Regions from separate parts of the Sporosarcina pasteurii genome, predicted to be linked through region 3. Evidence: riboswitches for the same ligand, from Rfam matches in the RefSeq annotation. Region 3 holds a riboswitch; each other region holds the start of a gene.

Region 1 (4,884 bases), 1.4 Mb from region 3:
ATTGCACGGTTTTTGTTAGGTGAATTTCTTCTTGAATAAAGATTGGAATCATTCACTTATCCAGCTTGTAAAATTCAAACGTATTATTATGCAAGGTACGATATGTTTCTGCAAGATAGACTTCTTTTATCTGCGAAATCATAGATACGGAGGCGTGAATCATCTTTGGATGTGTCATTTGTCCATCAAACTTTCCTTTGAACTGCCAGGGTCCGTCCGTTTCTACCATCATTTGTTCTAGCGGGCATTGCCTCACGAGTGTTTGAATTTCCGTTTCATATAAAACGTCTGGGGTAACAGAGATGTAATAACCGTTATCCATGATACGTTGAGTTGTAGCTGTATTCCCTTTAAACCAATGGAAGTGTGCTTTTTCAATCGAGTGCATTTCAAGTAGGTTACAGACAATTGGCGCATCATCATAGATGGCATGGAGAATAATGGGTTTATCCCATTTTTTAGCATACTTGATAAATTGTTCAAGTACTTCAATATATCCTTCAATCGGAAATCGCGCGTCATTGTTCATTTCACTTCTTAAATAATAGGGAAGTCCAACTTCGCCAATCGCAACCATCTCTTTATGTTGGTCTGCAATCCATGAAAATAAGGTTTCAATCTCAGTGTCAGACGGAAGTTCCTGTTCAGGGTGTAAACCAAACGCTGGCTTTACCTGTTCAAACTTTTGGGAAAGTGCTAAATTGGTGCGGCAAGAATCCAAGTGAGAGGAAACGGAAATAACATTTGTACATTGGATCCGGTCCAAATCAGTGATGATCCTTCTTATATCCAGATCAGAATACTGATCTAAATGCATATGCGCATCGATGATTTTTCTCAATATATTCGCCACCTTTAATTGAGTAATTAGTTTTGTGTTATCAAAACCTGGGTATCTCATTTAATTATAGCGCATAAAGAACCTTATAAATTTAGGTATTGATTCTCAAGGTTAGTATTATACTAATTAGTAGAGCGAAACTTACGAACAGTCTCTTCTGAAGTGGAAGGGCAACCAAAGGGATGGAATACAAAAAACAAAAGGAGTTGAGAACGAATGGGGAATAGGAGATTGGAAAGTCAAGTGGCGATTATTACCGGTGGAGCAAATGGAATTGGAAAAGCGACGGTTAAACGGTTTTTAGAAGAAGGAGCAAAAGTCGTCATTGGCGATTTTGATGAAAAGGCCGGCGCTGAGCTTGTGAACGAGTTAAATTCAGAGAATGTTCTCTTTGTGCAAGTAGATGTAAGTGATCAGGAAAGTGTTCAGCAAATGGTTGAAAAGGTGATTAATCAGTTCGGAACAGTAGATATTTTAATTAACAACGCGGGAATTACGAGAGATGCAACGCTCACGAAAATGACAGAAGCAAATTTCCAAGATGTATTAAATGTGAATATAAATGGCGTTTTCAATTGTACACAAGAAGTCGCTGCCCATATGATTGAAAAGGGTAAAGGCAAAATCATTACCAGTTCATCTGTAAGCGGAATTTATGGAAACTTCGGTCAAACGAATTATGCGGCTTCAAAAGCGGCTGTTGTCGGCATGACAAAAACTTGGGCAAAAGAATTAGGGCGGAAAGGCATTAATGTGAATGCTGTCGCACCAGGTTTCACGCTCACTGCGATGGTTGAGGCCATGCCTGAAAACGTTGTTGAAAAGATGAATGCAATGGTTCCTCTACAAAGATTAGGAACACCTGATGACATTGCAAATGCTTATTTGTTTTTAGCTTCTGACGAGGCGTCGTATGTTCATGGTCATGTCCTGCATGTAGACGGCGCGATTACAATGTAAATCTATATGGATTAGATTGAAAGGCTCATTCTACTAGGCATGAATGGGCTTTTTTGTGCGAAGATACTCTCGAAGGACATACAAACAGTCAATTTAGCATTCATGGTATAATAGAAAAGAATAGACAGGGAAGAGGGGGAAAGATAGATGGATGTGAAATTTCCAATCGGGACATTACAAGTTCCAGAAAAAGTAACAGTAGAAAATGTTCAAGAGTGGCTGGAGGAAATCCAATCTTACACGTCTCGATTAAGAGACATTGTTGATTCATTAAATGAAGAGGAATTGAATAAAACTTATCGTGCCGGCAGCTGGACCGTTCGTCAACTGGTTCATCACATTGCAGATTCCCAGTTGAACATGTATCAACGATTGAAAATGGCTCTAACAGATGAGAATCCAACTGTACCAGATTTTGATCAAGATCAGTGGGCGGTTCAGCCAGATACCAAACTACCTGTAGAAAGCTCTATTAGAATGCTTGAAGGTATAAATGAGCGCGTCGTATCTTTAGGAAATCATTTATCTGAGGAGCAATTAAATCGATATTTTACTCACCAGAAAAATGGTAAGATCACCGTTGCAACAAAAGTTGCAAAATTAGCTTGGCACGAAGAGCACCACTTAGCGCATATAAAAATTGCATTATCCAAGTAAATCTATTATAAATTGGTGCCAGGTTTCAAAACGATGTTAACATTGTTTTAAAGCCTGGCGATTTTTGGTTTGCTTATGTTTAGCACCTGTATTTCATCGATTATTTACCGAGACGCAATAAATCCTTTCCTTTATATGTATCCGCATGAATAGGATTGTGCAAATGTGTACAAAACTAATCCTCAGTGCTAGTTTTAAAACAGTTCAAAGTGGAATAGGAACCTTGTGTCGATAATTTTGAAAGGGTGAATAAAATGCAGGTGACAGAGGCACTCATAGAAGCATTTTTAAATGGTAATGACGAAATAAAGTACATGTTTAATCAGAAAACAAAGGAAATTCTTATCTCAGAGGAGTCGGAAATCGGTAGGGATGATAACGATACAGGAGAATTCTTAGTGCCAATTCCACAAATGACTTCGTCTGAAGCATATGACTTAATGGTTGATTTCGCCAAAAAGCAAGAGCCAGAAGTTACCCAACGCTTAATAGATGCGCTTAATGGGAAAAAGCCTTTCCGTTCATTTAAGGATCAAATTAGAGGACAGGAAATTGAACAGGCATGGTACGACTATGAGAATGATTATGCCAAAAGAAAAATGTCGACGTGGTTAGAGCATTCTTTATGAGTGCCTGGCGCTGGTCATTCAGAGCAAGCTGAGACTGGATACGCTTTCTTTGACGAAAAGTTATGATATACTGGAATCAACTAAATAATAGACTCTTTTCTTATTAGGAGAGACGGAGGGAATTGGCCCGACGAAGTCTCAGCAACCTGCTAGCTGGTAAGGTGCTACATCCAACAGGCGAACCTGAATGATGAGAAGAAATTTTGCAAATGCACTCTTCTCTTAATCGGGAATAGTTTTTTATTTGGGAAAATTTCGGGAGGAATTACAATGACAAAGTTAAAACAGCTTTATGCAGAGCAATAACAATTGAAGGAGCAAGAGGTAACGGGGGCAGCATCTTCCATCCAAAGACACCATAAACTTGCGCAGTTGCAGAAGGAAATTGATTATTATGAACTGGGAGATACGATTTCACGGAAAGACATTCAGGTCAAACTGGCTGAAATCGAGGGAATTCAGGAAGAGATTAATCGTTTAACGGCAGTTGTAGAGGAGAAAAGACGTACGTTACTTACACATGTCTTCGGAGAACAAACAATCATTCAATGATAGAGCCATTGACGAGATGATTGTGGAGGATAATGCTAACTAAAAATAAAGAGCCTATCTCCTGTTTTTTACATGGAAATAGGCTTTTAATTTACCATATTATGATTTCCTCAAGATCTTCTCCATCGCTTTACCTTTTGCTAATTCATCAATGAGTTTGTCCAAAAAGCGAATTTCCTGCATCAATGGTTCTTCGATATTTTCCACTCGGATGCCGCAGACCACTCCTTTGATTAGCGTCCGTGAAGGATTCAATTGGGGCGCTTCTGCAAAAAAGGTCTCAAAGTCTATCTTTTTTTCGATTTGTGCTTCTAATTCTGCTTGGGAATATCCTGTCAACCAACGTATAATTTCATCAACTTCTGACTTTGTACGTTCTTTTCTCTCTGCCTTCGTAACATAATGGGGATAGACGCTAGAGAAGCTCATTGAATAAATTTTATGTTTGGTCATGAGATTGGCTCCTTTATATTTCTACTTATGGATAAATCATTTTATTGAGCATCAATAAAGATTGTAACAAGTATAACATTTTTTTATATAATGTTTTAAGGTATTATTGAAGCGTAAATATATTAACTATCAGTTAATCCTCCTCAAAATGAAAAAGGATTTTTTTATTTCTTTTTACGTGCGCAATATCCGCTGTTACAAAATGAATCGTCGATATGGATAATTCATGACCACCAAAAAACATCGGCTAAGCCCGATGTTTTTTGGAACTGCATAGGACATAGTTATACAGTTACTGCCGAATAATTTGAATGAGGTTGCCGCTCTTTATATTGGATTAAAATCTTATATTGTATCAATTCATTACTAATTTTTCAGTGAAAAACTGTCTAGTTTTCTGTAAAGGGTATTTCGACCAATTCCAAGAATACGCGCTGATTCAGCAACATTTCCGCCTGTTTTATTCATAGTTTCTAAAATCACTTTACGCTCCGTGTCTTGCAGTAAAGAGCCTGTCGTCTCTCGTTTTTGAAAATCCGATAAAATATAGTTTGGAAAAGATTGAATATCAATCGTATCGCCTGTAGATAAAAAGGCAGCTTCACGTATCGCACTACTCATTTGACGAACATTCCCAGGCCATGAATAATCTTCAATGAACTGCTCTGCAACAGGAGAGAAAGTAAGTGGGTATCTATGAGTCTCTCCCTGAATTTTAGATAATAATTTATAGGCAAATTGTAAGCGGTCTTCACGCTTTCGAAGTGGGGGCAGTACGATAGATATGCCTTG
Region 2 (4,884 bases), 280 kb from region 3:
TCACTTGTGGCAAAACAAGTTTTATACGTATATACAATTCGGATTGGTAAAAGGGTCAATAGTAAAGGGTTAATCGCAACGGCTTATGACCATTTGGCGGATGTGTATGCATCACTGGCCGCAGTTGCAGGAATTGGACTCGCACTTGTTGGTGACCATTATGGGATTAAAATCCTATCTTACGGGGATCCAATTGCCGGCATCATTGTCACGATTTTAGTCTTCAAACTTGCTTATGGCATGGGGAAAGAAGCACTTGATACATTAATGGAGAAAAGTGTGGAGCAAGAACGATTGGACAGTTTTACAGAGCTAATACTGTCGGTTCCTGAAGTGAAAAGAATTGACCGACTTCGCGCTAGGGAACACGGCCATTATGTTTTGGTCGATTTGCGGATTGGTGTCGATGGGACGTTAACCATTCAAGAAGGACACGATATTATTCGTGAAATCAAGAAAACCATTATGGAACAAAATGAAGATGTGGACGAGGTACTCATTCATTTAAATCCGTGGTATGAGAAAGAGGAATAATCGTTTGCAATCTCTCAAGGCCTTTCATCGATAAAACTGGTGAAAGGTCTTTTCGTTTAATTCGCGCATCAATATGGGGACTATAAATGAGCAAAATAATTCCCTTTTCTAAAATAATATTGCATACTACTAATTAGTATGAATTCAAGACAGTTTTTCCGAGGAATCATATATAAATAGAAAAGGGAGTTTTGTAACATGACAATTAAAATAAAAGCAATTATCGGGAGTACTAGTTCAAGTTCATTTAACTTAAAGTTGGTTGAATATATGGGACAACGTTATGCGGATAAATTAGAAATTACACCTGTTTACTTGAATAATTTGGAAATGTACGGAGTCGACAATGAAAACAATCCATCAGACGACGTAGTAGATTTTAAAGCGGAAATTAAAGATTCCGACGCAGTTCTATTTGCAGTTCCTGAATACAATTTCTCTATTCCAGCACCATTGAAAAATGCAATTGATTGGTTATCACGCGGCGGTGACTACTTGCTGCAAAATAAACCTGCATTCATCGTAGGCTCGTCAATGGGTGTTTTAGGCAGTGTACGTGCCCAATTACACTTGCGTGAAATCTTGTCGAACCCGGCATTAGCCCCGAAAATTTTACCAGGAAATGAAGTATACATTGGTTCAATTCATGAAAAAATCAACGAAGCCGGAGAATTAACAGACGAAGCAACAATCGCTTACCTGGACAAAGTCGTCGAAAGCTTTGTGGCGTTTTATAACGAAACAAAAACAATAGTAAACGCATAATTATAATCAGGTTTCCTGAGTTGTAACGGCTTTAGTTCCGGAATGAATAACAATCAAAAGAGCACATCATTGCTGTGCTCTATTTTTGTTTGACTATTCCTTTTATTTTGATATAAAATAAAAACTTAATATTTCCTGTTACTAACCTAATGGGGCTTGGTATAACAGGTTTATCAATGTAAGGGACTATCGCGTTGTCTGACATTAACAATCGTCCAGAAAGGGGAACTCCGGTACAGCATCATGAGAAGTCTAACAGATGAAGAACTTATCAAGGCATATTATCAAGCTAAGAAATTAGGGCTTGATCCTAACTTTATTCAACAACTAGAATCAGCACTTAAACGACGCCGGATCTTTATGTATAAAGGCAGACCAAAATAAAGGGAGCAGTTGCGCTGTACAGGAAAAGGTGTGTACAGACGTGTGGTAGTTAATATGTAAATCGCAACTTTACACGTTTGTTTTTCACAAATCGGAACGTCTCTTGCATGTACTTCGTATAGTAGAATAATGACAAGGTGCGAGTTTAGTTGACAAGGTGTTGTCGATTTATTCGAAAATAAGCATTTTATTGACACAACTGGCCAATTTTCATGTACGCTATAATAGATGATAGATAATGATGGAGGTTTGAATCATGGACAACAAGATAGAAAGTTTCAAATCCGTTATGGGAAATTATCCAACGGGTGTCACTGTCGTAACAGCATTCAACGAACAAAATGAGCCGATGGGATTAACGGTGAACTCTTTTGCTTCTGTATCGCTAGACCCTTTGCTTATTTTATGGTCGATTGATAAAAATGCAGGATCCTATGAAGACTTTTTAAAAGTTGAGCGTTTCTCAGTGAATATTTTAGCTTCTGATCAAGGAGACATCTGTCAGTTATTTGCAAGTCGTGTTGCAGATCGTTTTGCACAATGTGAGTGGGAAAAGTCCGAACTAAGCTTACCAGTTCTGAAAGATTCATTAGCTACTTTACAATGTAAAGTTCATCAGAAAGTTGAAGCTGGCGACCATACAATTATGATTGGTGAAGTAGTAGATATCCAAAATAACGAGAAAGATCCTCTTCTCTATCATAAACGTACTTTTGGCCAAATTCCTAAAACGTTTTATCCACAATCTTAACTTTCAAAGCCGTCCAACCTGCCTATTTTGACTGGTTGGACGGCCTTTTTATTTCGCAGGCACAACGAAGTTTGCTAATTAACGACCGTTTGTTGATAGGCCTTGCGCTTTAATTTCGCAAAGACTTGTTTCAAATCCGCGATTAGATCATCGCAATCTTCTACACCGACAGAAAAGCGCAGTAGTTTATTACAAACCCCGCGACGTAATCGGTCTTCTTCCGGCATGCTCATATGGGTTTGTGTGGCAGGATACGTGATAAAACTTTCAACGCCACCAAGACTTTCAGCGAAAGTAATGAGGTTGAGATTTTGCAGAAACGGATTGACCCACTCGCTTTTTTGAAGACGAAAAGATACCATCCCGCCTTGCCCCGCATATAACACATCTTTCACGAGTGGCTCTGTTTTTAAATAAGCCACAATTTCTTTCGCATTTTCATCATGTTGTTTCATTCTCAAGTGGAGCGTTTTTAGTCCGCGAATCGTTAGCCAGGCATCGGTTGGAGAAAGAACTGCGCCAATCGTATTATGATTCTCGCCTAATTGCTGGCAAAGTGCATCCCCTTTCGCAACAACGAGTCCTGCGAGTACATCATTATGGCCGCCAATATATTTAGTAGCACTGTGTAAAACAATATGAGCACCAAGCTCAATTGGTCTTTGGAAATATGGCGTTAGAAACGTATTGTCTACGATAAGGAGTAACTCATACTTTTCAGCAAGTGCCGCGTATGCTTGAATATCAATCGTTTCCATGAGTGGATTTGTTGGCGTTTCAATAAATAGCGCTTTTGTTTTTGGTGTAATACATGCTTCTACCTGGGCAACGCTAGCAAAATCAGTATAGGTCGTTTGAATTGAATAAAAATCCGCGTAATCATCGAGTAAACGGTATGTGCCGCCGTAAATATCTTCAGGTACAATGAGTTCATCGCCCGAACGAAATATTGAAAGGACGAGCTGAATGGCGGCCATACCGGAGCTACAGGCAAACCCTGCATCACCACTTTCTAAATTGGCGATACCTTCTTCCAAAAGGGCACGCGTAGGGTTTTTCGTTCGAGAATAATCATAACCCGTGGATTCTCCAATGCCCGTATGTTCAAAAGCTGTCGATAAATAAATTGGGGCACTCACCGCACCTGTTTTAGCATCACTGCGATTTCCTAATTGGACAAGTTGAGTGGCTAACTGATTGTTTTTCAATATAATCCTCCCTTTCTATAATAAAAAAAGAGCACTCTATAAGAAGAGTGCTCCTAATCATCACGAAGTCAATCTTCTTATCTTCAAGGCGATCACACCTTTTGGAATTAGCACCAATGCCATCTGGCTGGTTGCTGAGACTTCATCGGGCCAATCCCTCCGTCTCTCTGGATAAGAAATGAAAATATTAAATTGTTGGAAGATACAGATTTATATTTATGCTATCACGACTTGATGAATTAAACAAGCAGAGATTCTGTTAAACATGTAAAATGATTATAAATTAGAGGATAGGAATGGGGGGGAGTACATATGAAACAAACGGTTTATTGGTTAGAGGTGCAACTTGCGGAATGGTCCATGTATATGGCTGCGACAGAAAAAGGATTATGTTACATCGGAACGCCGGATGCTCCTTTCGAAGAGCTCTCCAATTGGGTGGCGAAGCGTGTTCGCAATGCGCTTATGGAAGAAAATCAGGAGGTCATAGAGCCTTATGTAAATGAACTACGTGCTACTATAGATGGAAAAGGTCAAATTTTTACAGGTCAGCTTGATTTGTATGGGACACCTTTTCAGCAAAGTGTATGGGAAGTATTGCAAACAATCCCTTATGGAGACACGATTTCGTATACGGACGTTGCTGAACGCCTTCAAAAACCAAAAGCGGTTCGTGCGGTTGGGGGAGCCATTGGTGCAAACCCGGTCTTAATCGTCGTTCCGTGTCACCGGGTGTTGACGAAAGATGGTAAACTAGGCGGTTTTCGTGCAGGTTTGACGATGAAAGAACAATTGCTTGAATTAGAGCGGTCGGGAGGTACAAGAGGGGAGTAGGACATGGCAAAACAACATGACTTTACGGAAGGGAATATTGTTAAACAGCTGTTCATTTCTTCAGCACCTATTATATTGACAAATTTACTCCAAATTTCTTATCAATTTATTGATAGTTTATGGATTGGGAATTTAATCGGGGCGGATGCACTGGGGGCTGTGGCGATTTCAGGCACAATTGTTTTTACCGTCCTATCTTTTGTCATCGGTTTAAACAACGCCGCTTTGACGATTTTATCCCAACAAAAAGGGAAAGGAAGCGAAGAAGGACTCAAACGATACTTAAATGCCTTTGTCGTCATGCTTACATTGATGTCAATTTCATTAGGTATCGCCGGATATGTCTTATCAGAACATATTTTAAGTTGGCTTGGGACGCCCGAAACAATGGTCCCCATGGCTTCTGCT
Region 3 (4,884 bases):
ACCAATAACACCAGCCATCGCCGTATATCCCACGAGCGCAATCGCTGTAACCGTAATCCCTGAGATGAGGGCCGGTATCGATTCAGGAATTAACACCTTGAAAATAATTGTAGATGTTTTTGCACCCATTGACTTTGCAGCTTCAATCACACCTTTGTCAATTTCCTGTAGTGCAATTAAAACCATACGGCCATAAAACGGTGCCGCACCAATAATCAACGCCGGTAAAGCTGCTTCAGGTCCACGCATTGTCCCGACAAGTAACTTTGTAAGCGGAATTAGTAATATAATTAAAATAATAAATGGAATGGAACGGAATATATTTACAACGGCTCCGGTAATCGTATGAATGAATTTATTTGCCCATAATTGTCCAGGGGCTGATAAAAACAATAAGATGCCTAGCGCTAATCCGATAATAAATGTAAACAGCGTTGACATGACGGTCATGTAAAGCGTCTCTATAGTTGCTTCCCACATTTTATCCCAATCGACATTTGGTAGAAGGCTTTCAATCATGACCAATCACCTCCGTCTGTACATCTTGTTCATGAAGATAGCCAATTGCCTTTTCAATCAATTCATCGTCACCAACAAGCTGTAAAATGAGCGTTCCATATGCCCCTGCTTGTGTATGGGAAATATTCCCTTGGACAATATTGACGTCAATGTTGAATTTACGGATTAGACTTGCAAGAATTGGTTGTTCTGTGCGCTCGCCGACAAAAGCAAGCTTGACAAGCTTTCCTGTCGGGAACTCTTCTTTAAGATGCTCAATTGCCTCTTTTGCATCAGCAGACTCTGTTAATTGTGCGACGAATCGTTTCGTAATCGGCTCTTTCGGTGTTTGGAATACTTCCAGCACATCACCAATTTCCACGACTTTTCCAGCTTCCATGACGGCAACACGATGACATATTTTACGAATGACATGCATTTCGTGCGTAATCAGGACAATCGTTAAACCTAAACGTTCGTTTATATCTGTTAATAAGTCGAGGATCGCGTCAGTCGTTTCAGGATCTAGCGCTGATGTTGCTTCATCGCAAAGCAATACTTCCGGATCATTTGCAAGTGCACGTGCGATGCCCACTCGTTGTTTTTGACCTCCCGATAATTGAGACGGATAAGCATTTTCACGTCCGCTCAAACCGACTAACTCGATCAATTCCGCTACTTTCCTTTCACGTTCTGCTTTCGCAACACCTGAGATTTCAAGTGGGAAAGCAATATTATCTTTCACGGTTCTTGACCATAGTAAGTTGAAATGTTGGAAAATCATACTCACTTTTTGACGCGCCAATCTTAATTGTTTACCTTTAATTGAAGAAACTTCTAATCCGCCAACCTTAACCGATCCAATAGTTGGCATTTCAAGCCCATTTAATAGGCGGATTAACGTACTTTTTCCTGCACCACTATAACCGATGATGCCAAATATTTCGCCTTCCCTAACCGAAAGCGTGACGCCATCTACGGCCGCAATCTGATTTGGGCCTGTCCCATATTGTTTTACAACATCTTGTAAATGTATCATCTTTTTTCCACCTTCATTTAAAATCCAATTGCTTGAACGCTTTGGTAGATACTATCTCTCATATAGTATGTTTACTTTCCGATAAATTAAAAAGCCTTTCCACCAAGTGAGTAGAAAGGCTTTACGTTTTTTAAAAAAAATCGTTTGTCCAATCTCTCATCTTCCAAAGCAACCGCTTTGTGTGAATTGGCACCATTTCACAAATGTGATGGTTGCCGGGCTTCATAGGGCACTTCCCTCCGCCGCTCTTAATAAGAGTTTTACTATTCTTTTATAATAACTAATAACTTATCACATTTAGTTGAATTTTGTCAACCAATCTTTTCAAGTAAATGTGGAACAGATTGAAAAGCATAGATTTTCTCTTTTATGACACCATCTTCTGCGATGAGTAAACAAGGCACACTTTCTATTTGATAGTCTACTGCTAAGTCTTCAATATAATTCAAGTCTGCCTTTCCCATTGGTATACTTTTCCTCATCGCATGAATTACTTCCATCATTTTAGACGCAACCATACACGTCCCACAAATAGGCGTATATAAATAGAACAAAGCTTTACTTGAATCATGCATCACAGTTTCCCATTGTTCACGTGTCCACGTTTCCATAACCATCATCCTCTTACAGTAAAAATTCTCGGTGAATATTAAAATAGCCATCCAATTGTTCAGCCAAGATATCGTACGGGGTCGTTTCAACTTCTTTATAAAATTCATCAGTATATAAATGAATCGCCCAAGGGTAGTTTTTTTTGAATAAAGTGCGAATTTTATCTCCTGTATCATCCGCATCTACAAAAACAAAAAGTTCACTCGCCTCGTAAGGTTCCATCAATTCATCAAGATGATATTCACTAATCGTACCAAATGTACAAATGATTTGAACAGGTTCAGCAAGGATCCGTTTTAACCGAAAGCGATCTGCTTTTCCTTCTACGACTATCACTTTTTGTCGGTCCACACAATCCCTCCATCCTCGTTTACCATTTATTCAAACGCAATACTGCTGTATAGTTTTCCATCCATGAACTTTATCATACTCATTTATGCACAAAATTTCATGCATGAATGATTGCAAGAAAAAAACGTCAGGGAATAACTCTCCCGACGTTCGGTTTTCATTGATTACTCAATTGTCATTTTATCGTATTCTTCAGCTGACATGAGTGAATCTAGTTCTGAAACATCTGATGGTTCAACGACAATCATCCATGCTTGTTCATATGGAGATTCGTTTACAAATTCAGGGCTATCTTCTAGCTCTTCGTTCACTTCTACAACTTTACCACTAATTGGTGCATATAGTTCTGAAACTGTTTTTACAGACTCAACGCTACCAAATGGCTCGTTCGCAGTAATGTCATCGCCTACTTCCGGAAGTTCAACGAAAACAATATCGCCAAGTTCCGATTGCGCAAAATGTGTAATACCAATACGGTATTTACCGTCTTCGTCTTTCACCCATTCATGCTCTTCAGAATACTTCAATTCTTTCGGTGTGTTCATGTCATAGCCTCCAAATATTCATAGTTAATTGAATTAATTTCATAATCGAACATACTCTAGGAAAATCCGGACTGCTTTGATTTCCATCCTGGGAAGACCCCTTCCACTACAATTAACGGAAATAAATCCATATAACCGAACCTTCCGATACGAATCTACCACAACATTCGTTTTTGCATCATAATCAATCATTATAAAATTAATTCAGTCACTTCAATAATGCCATAGTTTACCCTAAAATACAAGATTACCTGATAAGTCTACTAACTTATTAGATAACTTTCCGACTTGAAATTCGGAACAATTAGCCCCAAACCTCGTCAAACGTTTCATCTTTAAAACCAACTGTCACTTTCCCATCGCCAAATACAATTGGTCTTTTAATCAGCATACCATTTGAAGCGAGTAGCGCTACTTTTTCTTCGTCCGACAGTGTTGGTAGCTTATCTTTCAAGTTTTGTTCACGATAAACTTTCCCACTGACATTGAAAAACTTTTTAATGTCGAGTCCCGAAGTTTCAATCATTTCTTGTAATGTTTCTACCGTTGGAGGTGCTTCTACAAGATTCACCTCGACAAAGTCGATGCCTTTGTCTGTTAGCCATTTCTTCGCTTTTCGGCATGTGCTGCATTTAGGATATCCGTAATATGTAATGTCCATAATTAAATTCCCTCCAGTGCCCCCATCATATCAAAAAAAACCTTCAGATGCTTTAATAGTCATCTGAAGGGTTTTTGATCCAACTTTTATCGCCAGACACTCGGGTTATAAGCAAACTGACTATGCGGCAGAGTGCACCACTCCGTCAGTTCGACGTATGCCTGTCGCGGCTGAATGGCGGTTTCGTTTTTTATTTAAACGGTATATTTCGCTTCGTCAATCAGCTTTTCAGCAGCTTCACGTTTTTTCGCGATAATATTGTACGGCGTAGAACGAGTTAATTTACGTAATGCGGACAACATCATACGCTGGTTATCTCCTTCTACCGCCGATAGAAGTGTTTCTTTCGCATCTTTTTCAATAGCTTCGAATGCTTCTTGACAGAAGATTTCAGTATATAAGATTTTTTGCTTCTCTTTCTCTTCGCCATTTCGTGCAATTGCTTTTTCCGTACGCAACAGTACAGATTCCATCGCAAAGATGTTTTGTGCGATATCCGCAATGTTTACAAGTACTTCTTGCTCCGCTTCTAGTTTTGTACCAAAGCGCTGTGCCGCAAGTCCCGCCGCAAGCAGACCGATTTTCTTTGCGTTTTTCACAAGTACATTTTCTTGTGCTAAAGCTTCATCGCCAACTTCTTCTGGCATCATCATAAGTAGCTCTTCTTGTAAGCTTTGCGCTTTTTGCAGAAGCGGCAATTCACCCTTCATCGCTTTTCGCATAAATGTTCCAGGCACTAGCATACGGTTAATTTCATTCGTTCCTTCAAAAATACGATTAATACGGGAATCTCGGTAAATTCGCTCAACTTCATATTCAGACATAAATCCGTATCCGCCATGCAATTGAACTGCTTCATCTGCGATATAATCTAGCACTTCAGAGCCAAACACTTTGTTAATAGAGCATTCAATTGCGTACTCTGCAATCGATGCTGCAACTGCCTTTCCATCTTTTAACTCTTCTTCTGACATCGCACTTTCACGCTCTTCAAAATTACCTACTGTACGGTAAATTAAACTTTCAGCAGCATACAATTTAGATGCCATCGTTGCGATTTTCTCTTTTGTTAAGTTAAATGAAGAAATCGGTGTGTTAAATTGCTTCCTATCATTTGCATAAGTGATTGCTAATTCTAACGCACGTTTAGAACCTCCTACCGTACCAACGCCTAGTTT
Region 4 (4,884 bases), 950 kb from region 3:
CCCAAAATCCCTACTGTTTCGCCTTCTTGGATGGAAAATGATATATTTTTAAATCCTGCAAGTCCGTCATTGAATGTTCTCGATGCCTGTTTTACTTTCAACATCATAATCCCTCCGTCATAGTTGATTTTGTAGATTGTCTTGCCACTTTAAAGCGCGGGCTTCCAAGGATTTCAATAAGTAATCGGTCGTTTTCCCGATGATTGCAAATAAAATAATGCTGGCAATGATGAGTTCTGGTGAATACGTATTTTGACCAAGAACGAGTAAATAGCCGAGCCCTTGACTCGCTCCCATTAATTCAGCAGCGACAACGAACATCCATCCTAACCCGACTCCGCTACGTAAACCGACTAGAAACGACGGAAGTGAAGCTGGAAAAATAATTCGGCGAACCGTTTGTAACGGTGTGAAATGATAAATCTTCCCCACTTCGATTAATTTGCGGTCGACCCCTTGAATACCTGAAACGATATTCAAATAGATTGGGAAAAACACACCTACTGCAATTAACATCACTTTCGAAGCCTCTCCAATTCCCATCCACAAGATGAACAATGGGACCCAGGCCAAAGATGGAATCGAACGAAATGCTTGAATTAACGGGTCCATCAGCTGCTCAAACCATTTAAAGTAGCCGACAACAGACCCCAATACTACCGCGGCTACCGTTCCTGCTAGAAAACCAATCAATACGCGGAAGAAAGTAATTCCTACATGCCCCCAAAGCGTACCTTCTTTCGCTAATTCAATAATCTTTTGTAAAATCGTTGTCGGAGCGGGAAAGACATAGGCGTCGAGTAAGTTGAAACGTACAGCTGCTTCCCATACGACTAAAAGAACAACCGGAATAATGAAGCCAAGTGCGAAACCCCTCACCTTTTTTAATTCAGCACCGACTTTAACCGACTTCTCTTTCGCTTCAAGCAATTCATTTTCATCTATTTTGACCGTCATGTCTTTTCCCCCTATTTCATTCGATTGCCTTTTTTGAATACCGATCAATAATTAATTCATTAACAATTTTTTCAACATCAACATTTTCTTTAATGACATTTTCAGCCTGCAACACATCACCAGCTGCATTCAGTGCTTCAATTTGCTTCGCGCCTGGGATCGGGTCCGAAAAGTCGTTTCGTTCTAGACTCTTTTGTGCAACTTCAAGTGCCATATCCGCCTCTTTTGCTAGGATTTCAGCGGCTTCCTCTGGATTTTCTACAACCCATTTTCTTGCCTTTTCATATACTTCAATTACTCTTTCAACAACTTCTGGATGTTGTTCCGCAAATTCGGATCGTACATTCAACGTTCCGTATGTGTTTTTATCATGATCGCGTAAAAATAATGCCGCACCAGAATCAATTTCAACTTTTGCCATATGCGGGTCCAACCCGGCCCATGCATCGACTTGATTTGTTAAAAGTGCATTCGCTCCATCTGAGTGCTGTAAATTCACGATTTCCAAATCCTTTGATGACAATCCTGCCTCCTCCAATGAACGAAGTAGGAAAATATATGGGTCGGTACCTAATGTTGCAGCTACTTTCTTTCCTTTTAAATCTTCTACTGATGCGATGTTTGAATCGCCCGTTGTCACAAGCGCTGTCCATTCAGGTTTTGAAAAAATATAAACAGACTCAATTGGAGAACCGTTTGACTTCGCAATTAATGCTGCTGCGCCTGCCGTTGAACCAAAGTCGACACTTTTAGAGTTTAAAAACTCAAGCGCCTTATTGCTTCCTTGACTCAGCACCCATTCCACTTCAATGCCTTCTTCATTAAATACTTCTTCTGCCCAGCCAAACTCTTTAAGCGCAAGGCTTGTCGGCGAGTAATATGCATAATCCAAAACAACTTTTTTCGGTTTATTCTTTTCCTCTCCCCCCGCGGATGAACAAGCCGCGAAGATGAACGTTACGCTAACAATGACTGTTAATAATTTAATCCATTTTTTCATTATCATTTCCTCCTACTAATTTATATTAACCAAATATGTATACTCGGTTTTATTGTGATCTAAATCTATGGTTTATCCCTTAATAAAATAAAGAAAAGCCCTCTTCATAAGAAGAGGGCCGAAAAATTCCTCCTCTTATTTTCCAGGTTTGGTAAACCTGTAGGATGTAGCACCTTTTCAGATAGATATCTGCTGGTTGCCGGGCTTCATAGGGCCTATTCCCTCCGCCGCTCTTAATAAGAGATCTATGTAGTTGTAAAAAAATCATTTATAAATTTAATTGATTGAAAATTATTATAGTCTGAAAAAATGTAATTGTCAACACTACATTTCGATTTTAGGTGATTAGTCATAGAAAAAATACTTTTATTTACAGATTTTAACTAATATCAGACAAACTTAAGATTGAACAAGGAAGATTAACACCAAGGAATAGCCAATCAAAAAAACCGCCAAACAACGTCACATATAATGTTCAGCGGCGATACGATTAAGAATTTCTATTCTTATTTTGACCAAATGCAGACTGTACTTGCCCTTCTTCAGTTTTCGCCTCATTCTTTCGAAACACTTCTGTAGCATTCGATTCGGCTGGATCAGAAAGCGGCAATTCGCCAGTGTCTACTGTATATTTGTCCACGTTTGGTTCGTAATCAGCTTTGTTCGGATAATTTTTATGCCTCATTGACATTTCTCATCACTCCTTTTACAAAGATAATGGAAACTTTTCTCTACGAGTACTAGAGATTTCTTACATTACAAAAACAATCGCTCCTATGTGCTATAGTTTAGCCGTTTTTATGTAAAGCTAATCTAAGTAAAAATGACCATCTGCTGTCTTTACTTTGCAAGACTTTATGAAAAGTTATAATTCCCACCAGCAGAAAAAACGCCTAAGCTTAGCTTAGACGTTTTTAAAATCAACCTATATCTACCAGTAAAGGTTCATTCCACCGGTATTTCCACAGTTACTTTAAATAGATCACCATCTATATCGATTTGCATGTCACCTTCGTGCATTTCGACAATGGATTGTGCGATAGCAAGCCCGAGTCCTGAGCCATCTGTATGACGAGAGGTGTCTGCTCGTTTAAATCGTTCAAACAGTTCATCACTATTTTCACTTAATTCATACTTAGAAATATTTTTCACAACAAATTGAGCACGGTCACCAACACGATCAAGATAAAGATAAACCCTCGTACCGGACATCGAATATTTCAACGCGTTGACAATTAAATTGTCCAACACGCGCCACCATCTTTGCCCATCCACATCTGCAACGAGAGCGGATTCTGGTAATTGTACCCGAAAGTCTAGTGATGAATTTGAAATCTCTTCCTCATTTTCTGCCAATGCTTGTTGCAATAACTGCGTTAAATCAACCTTTTGTTTATGGAGTTCTAAGTTTCCGCTCGCCATTTTCGACACTTCAAATAAATCCTCAATGAGCGTTTTTAAACGTGCTGATTTTTTATCGATAATGTCGACATATTTTAAACGATCCTCTTCCGTTAAGTTCGTTGATTTTAATAAGTCTGTATACGTAATGATAGAAGTTAACGGCGTTCTTAAATCATGACTCACATTCGTGATCAATTCTGTTTTTAACCGTTCACTTTTCGCTTGTTCGCTAATTGAAATTTGTACCCCTTCACGCAGTTGGTTTAAATGACGCGCGTGATTTGCAAGCGGTGACTTCCCTTTCACTTTAATTTCTTCATGCAATGTGCCGTTTGCCATTTTTTCAGTCGAAGAAAATATTCGGTTTAAGTAAGCCGAACGCTTCACAAAAATATAGAGGACCGGCAATCCCAAAAAGAATACAGCAGGCAAATAGGCAAGTATCAAAAACGGTTGAATCGCTACTATTGCAAAACCGAAACCAGCTAAGAAAAAACCAATGAGCAGAATAAACATTTGTACGCCTAACGTTCGATTTAAGAACATCGTTTGGAATGATTTTAAGAAACTCACTACATAACTCTCTGCAAAATCCCGTTCAAACACGCCCGCTTGTTTCCAACGCTCAATACTATTCACAAGTTGGAAGGCTAAAAATAATATACTCATAGCTAAAGCAATCAACCAAAATAACTGGTCCATCCATGCCCCCGAATAATAATCATTATAAAAGAAAGCCCCAGTCGCATCTCGGTGGATAAACTCAAATGTTAGTAAGAGTGAAAACATGAAGATAAATACTTTCACATCAATTTTTAATCCATTATAAGATCGCACAAATCGATTTTCCGTTACCCATTTTTTCTTAAACTTTATTTTTGTCAATAATAGATAGAGTGCACCAATAGAAAGAATCCATAAAGTATAGTTTCTATATTTCTTCTTATTAAAACTTGCAAGATGATCTTTTAAATAACTTCCTTGTAACGCTTTTTCTGAGACGACGATAACGCCTTCAAATTGTCGAACTGGTTGCTGGATATTCGCAAAATCAGCAGCGGTTAGTTCATAACCATCATCATAATAGGATACCGAATAATGATTATACTCACTTTCACTTATTACAGTATTCGCCTTAAAATAATCGTCTACTTCTCCAAACGTTTTTTTATAAATTGCAGGAACGTCAACATCCCCCTGCGTAAAAACTTCCCCAGTTTTTACATCTGTTAAATGATAGGCAATCGGAAAAGCGCTTCTAGCTGATTGTTGATTTTCCGCTAAAAATTGTTTCAGCGCAGAAACTTTTCCTGCCAATACTTTCTTCTCAACATGTTCATCACTTTCAAAGTTTAGCTCTATATCGGCAATTTTCGTATCGCGTTCTTTAATCAGCGTTTCTTTTAATTGTTCATTTCCCGATTCTTCCGCTTCTGTAATACGACCTTCATATTGCTCTTGTATATTCATCACTTGGTCAGAAAGATTACCGTAGCGCATTCGATGTTCTTCAATCTCTTCAT

Evidence for each region. A riboswitch is a leader RNA that binds a small molecule or an ion and turns the genes downstream of it on or off. The one in region 3 is predicted to bind S-adenosylmethionine.
Region 1: it holds a riboswitch for S-adenosylmethionine, as region 3 does, so the genes downstream of both, AB1H92_RS05525 (hypothetical protein) here and AB1H92_RS12460 (methionine ABC transporter ATP-binding protein) in region 3, are expected to answer to the same signal.
Region 2: it holds a riboswitch for S-adenosylmethionine, as region 3 does, so the genes downstream of both, AB1H92_RS13830 (methionine biosynthesis PLP-dependent protein) here and AB1H92_RS12460 (methionine ABC transporter ATP-binding protein) in region 3, are expected to answer to the same signal.
Region 4: it holds a riboswitch for S-adenosylmethionine, as region 3 does, so the genes downstream of both, AB1H92_RS01205 (aliphatic sulfonate ABC transporter substrate-binding protein) here and AB1H92_RS12460 (methionine ABC transporter ATP-binding protein) in region 3, are expected to answer to the same signal.

The regions. Positions count from the first base shown of each region.
Region 1 is NZ_CP160452.1:1,219,631-1,224,514, forward strand. Features, by position in the region: gene AB1H92_RS05505 (TatD family hydrolase) at 53-841, opposite strand; gene fabG (3-oxoacyl-ACP reductase FabG) at 1,058-1,801, shown strand; gene AB1H92_RS05515 (YfiT family bacillithiol transferase) at 1,949-2,458, shown strand; gene AB1H92_RS05520 (UPF0158 family protein) at 2,713-3,087, shown strand; SAM riboswitch class I at 3,185-3,284, shown strand; gene AB1H92_RS05525 (hypothetical protein) at 3,397-3,639, shown strand; gene AB1H92_RS05530 (DUF2200 domain-containing protein) at 3,739-4,092, opposite strand; gene AB1H92_RS05535 (sigma-54-dependent Fis family transcriptional regulator) at 4,459-4,884, opposite strand, start outside.
Region 2 is NZ_CP160452.1:2,873,765-2,878,648, reverse strand. Features, by position in the region: gene AB1H92_RS13850 (cation diffusion facilitator family transporter) at 1-534, shown strand, start outside; gene AB1H92_RS13845 (NADPH-dependent FMN reductase) at 733-1,299, shown strand; gene AB1H92_RS13840 (sporulation histidine kinase inhibitor Sda) at 1,543-1,683, shown strand; gene AB1H92_RS13835 (flavin reductase family protein) at 1,940-2,434, shown strand; gene AB1H92_RS13830 (methionine biosynthesis PLP-dependent protein) at 2,509-3,642, opposite strand; SAM riboswitch class I at 3,717-3,820, opposite strand; gene AB1H92_RS13825 (methylated-DNA--[protein]-cysteine S-methyltransferase) at 3,955-4,476, shown strand; gene AB1H92_RS13820 (MATE family efflux transporter) at 4,480-4,884, shown strand, end outside.
Region 3 is NZ_CP160452.1:2,597,242-2,602,125, forward strand. Features, by position in the region: gene AB1H92_RS12455 (methionine ABC transporter permease) at 1-519, opposite strand, end outside; gene AB1H92_RS12460 (methionine ABC transporter ATP-binding protein) at 512-1,537, opposite strand; SAM riboswitch class I at 1,691-1,795, opposite strand; gene AB1H92_RS12465 (thioredoxin family protein) at 1,849-2,148, opposite strand; gene AB1H92_RS12470 (toprim domain-containing protein) at 2,162-2,500, opposite strand; gene gcvH (glycine cleavage system protein GcvH) at 2,665-3,045, opposite strand; gene AB1H92_RS12480 (arsenate reductase family protein) at 3,350-3,706, opposite strand; gene AB1H92_RS12485 (acyl-CoA dehydrogenase family protein) at 3,901-4,884, opposite strand, start outside.
Region 4 is NZ_CP160452.1:247,263-252,146, reverse strand. Features, by position in the region: gene AB1H92_RS01215 (ABC transporter ATP-binding protein) at 1-104, opposite strand, end outside; gene AB1H92_RS01210 (ABC transporter permease) at 118-957, opposite strand; gene AB1H92_RS01205 (aliphatic sulfonate ABC transporter substrate-binding protein) at 974-1,957, opposite strand; SAM riboswitch class I at 2,090-2,200, opposite strand; gene AB1H92_RS01200 (hypothetical protein) at 2,448-2,648, opposite strand; gene AB1H92_RS01195 (MFS domain-containing histidine kinase) at 2,903-4,884, opposite strand, start outside.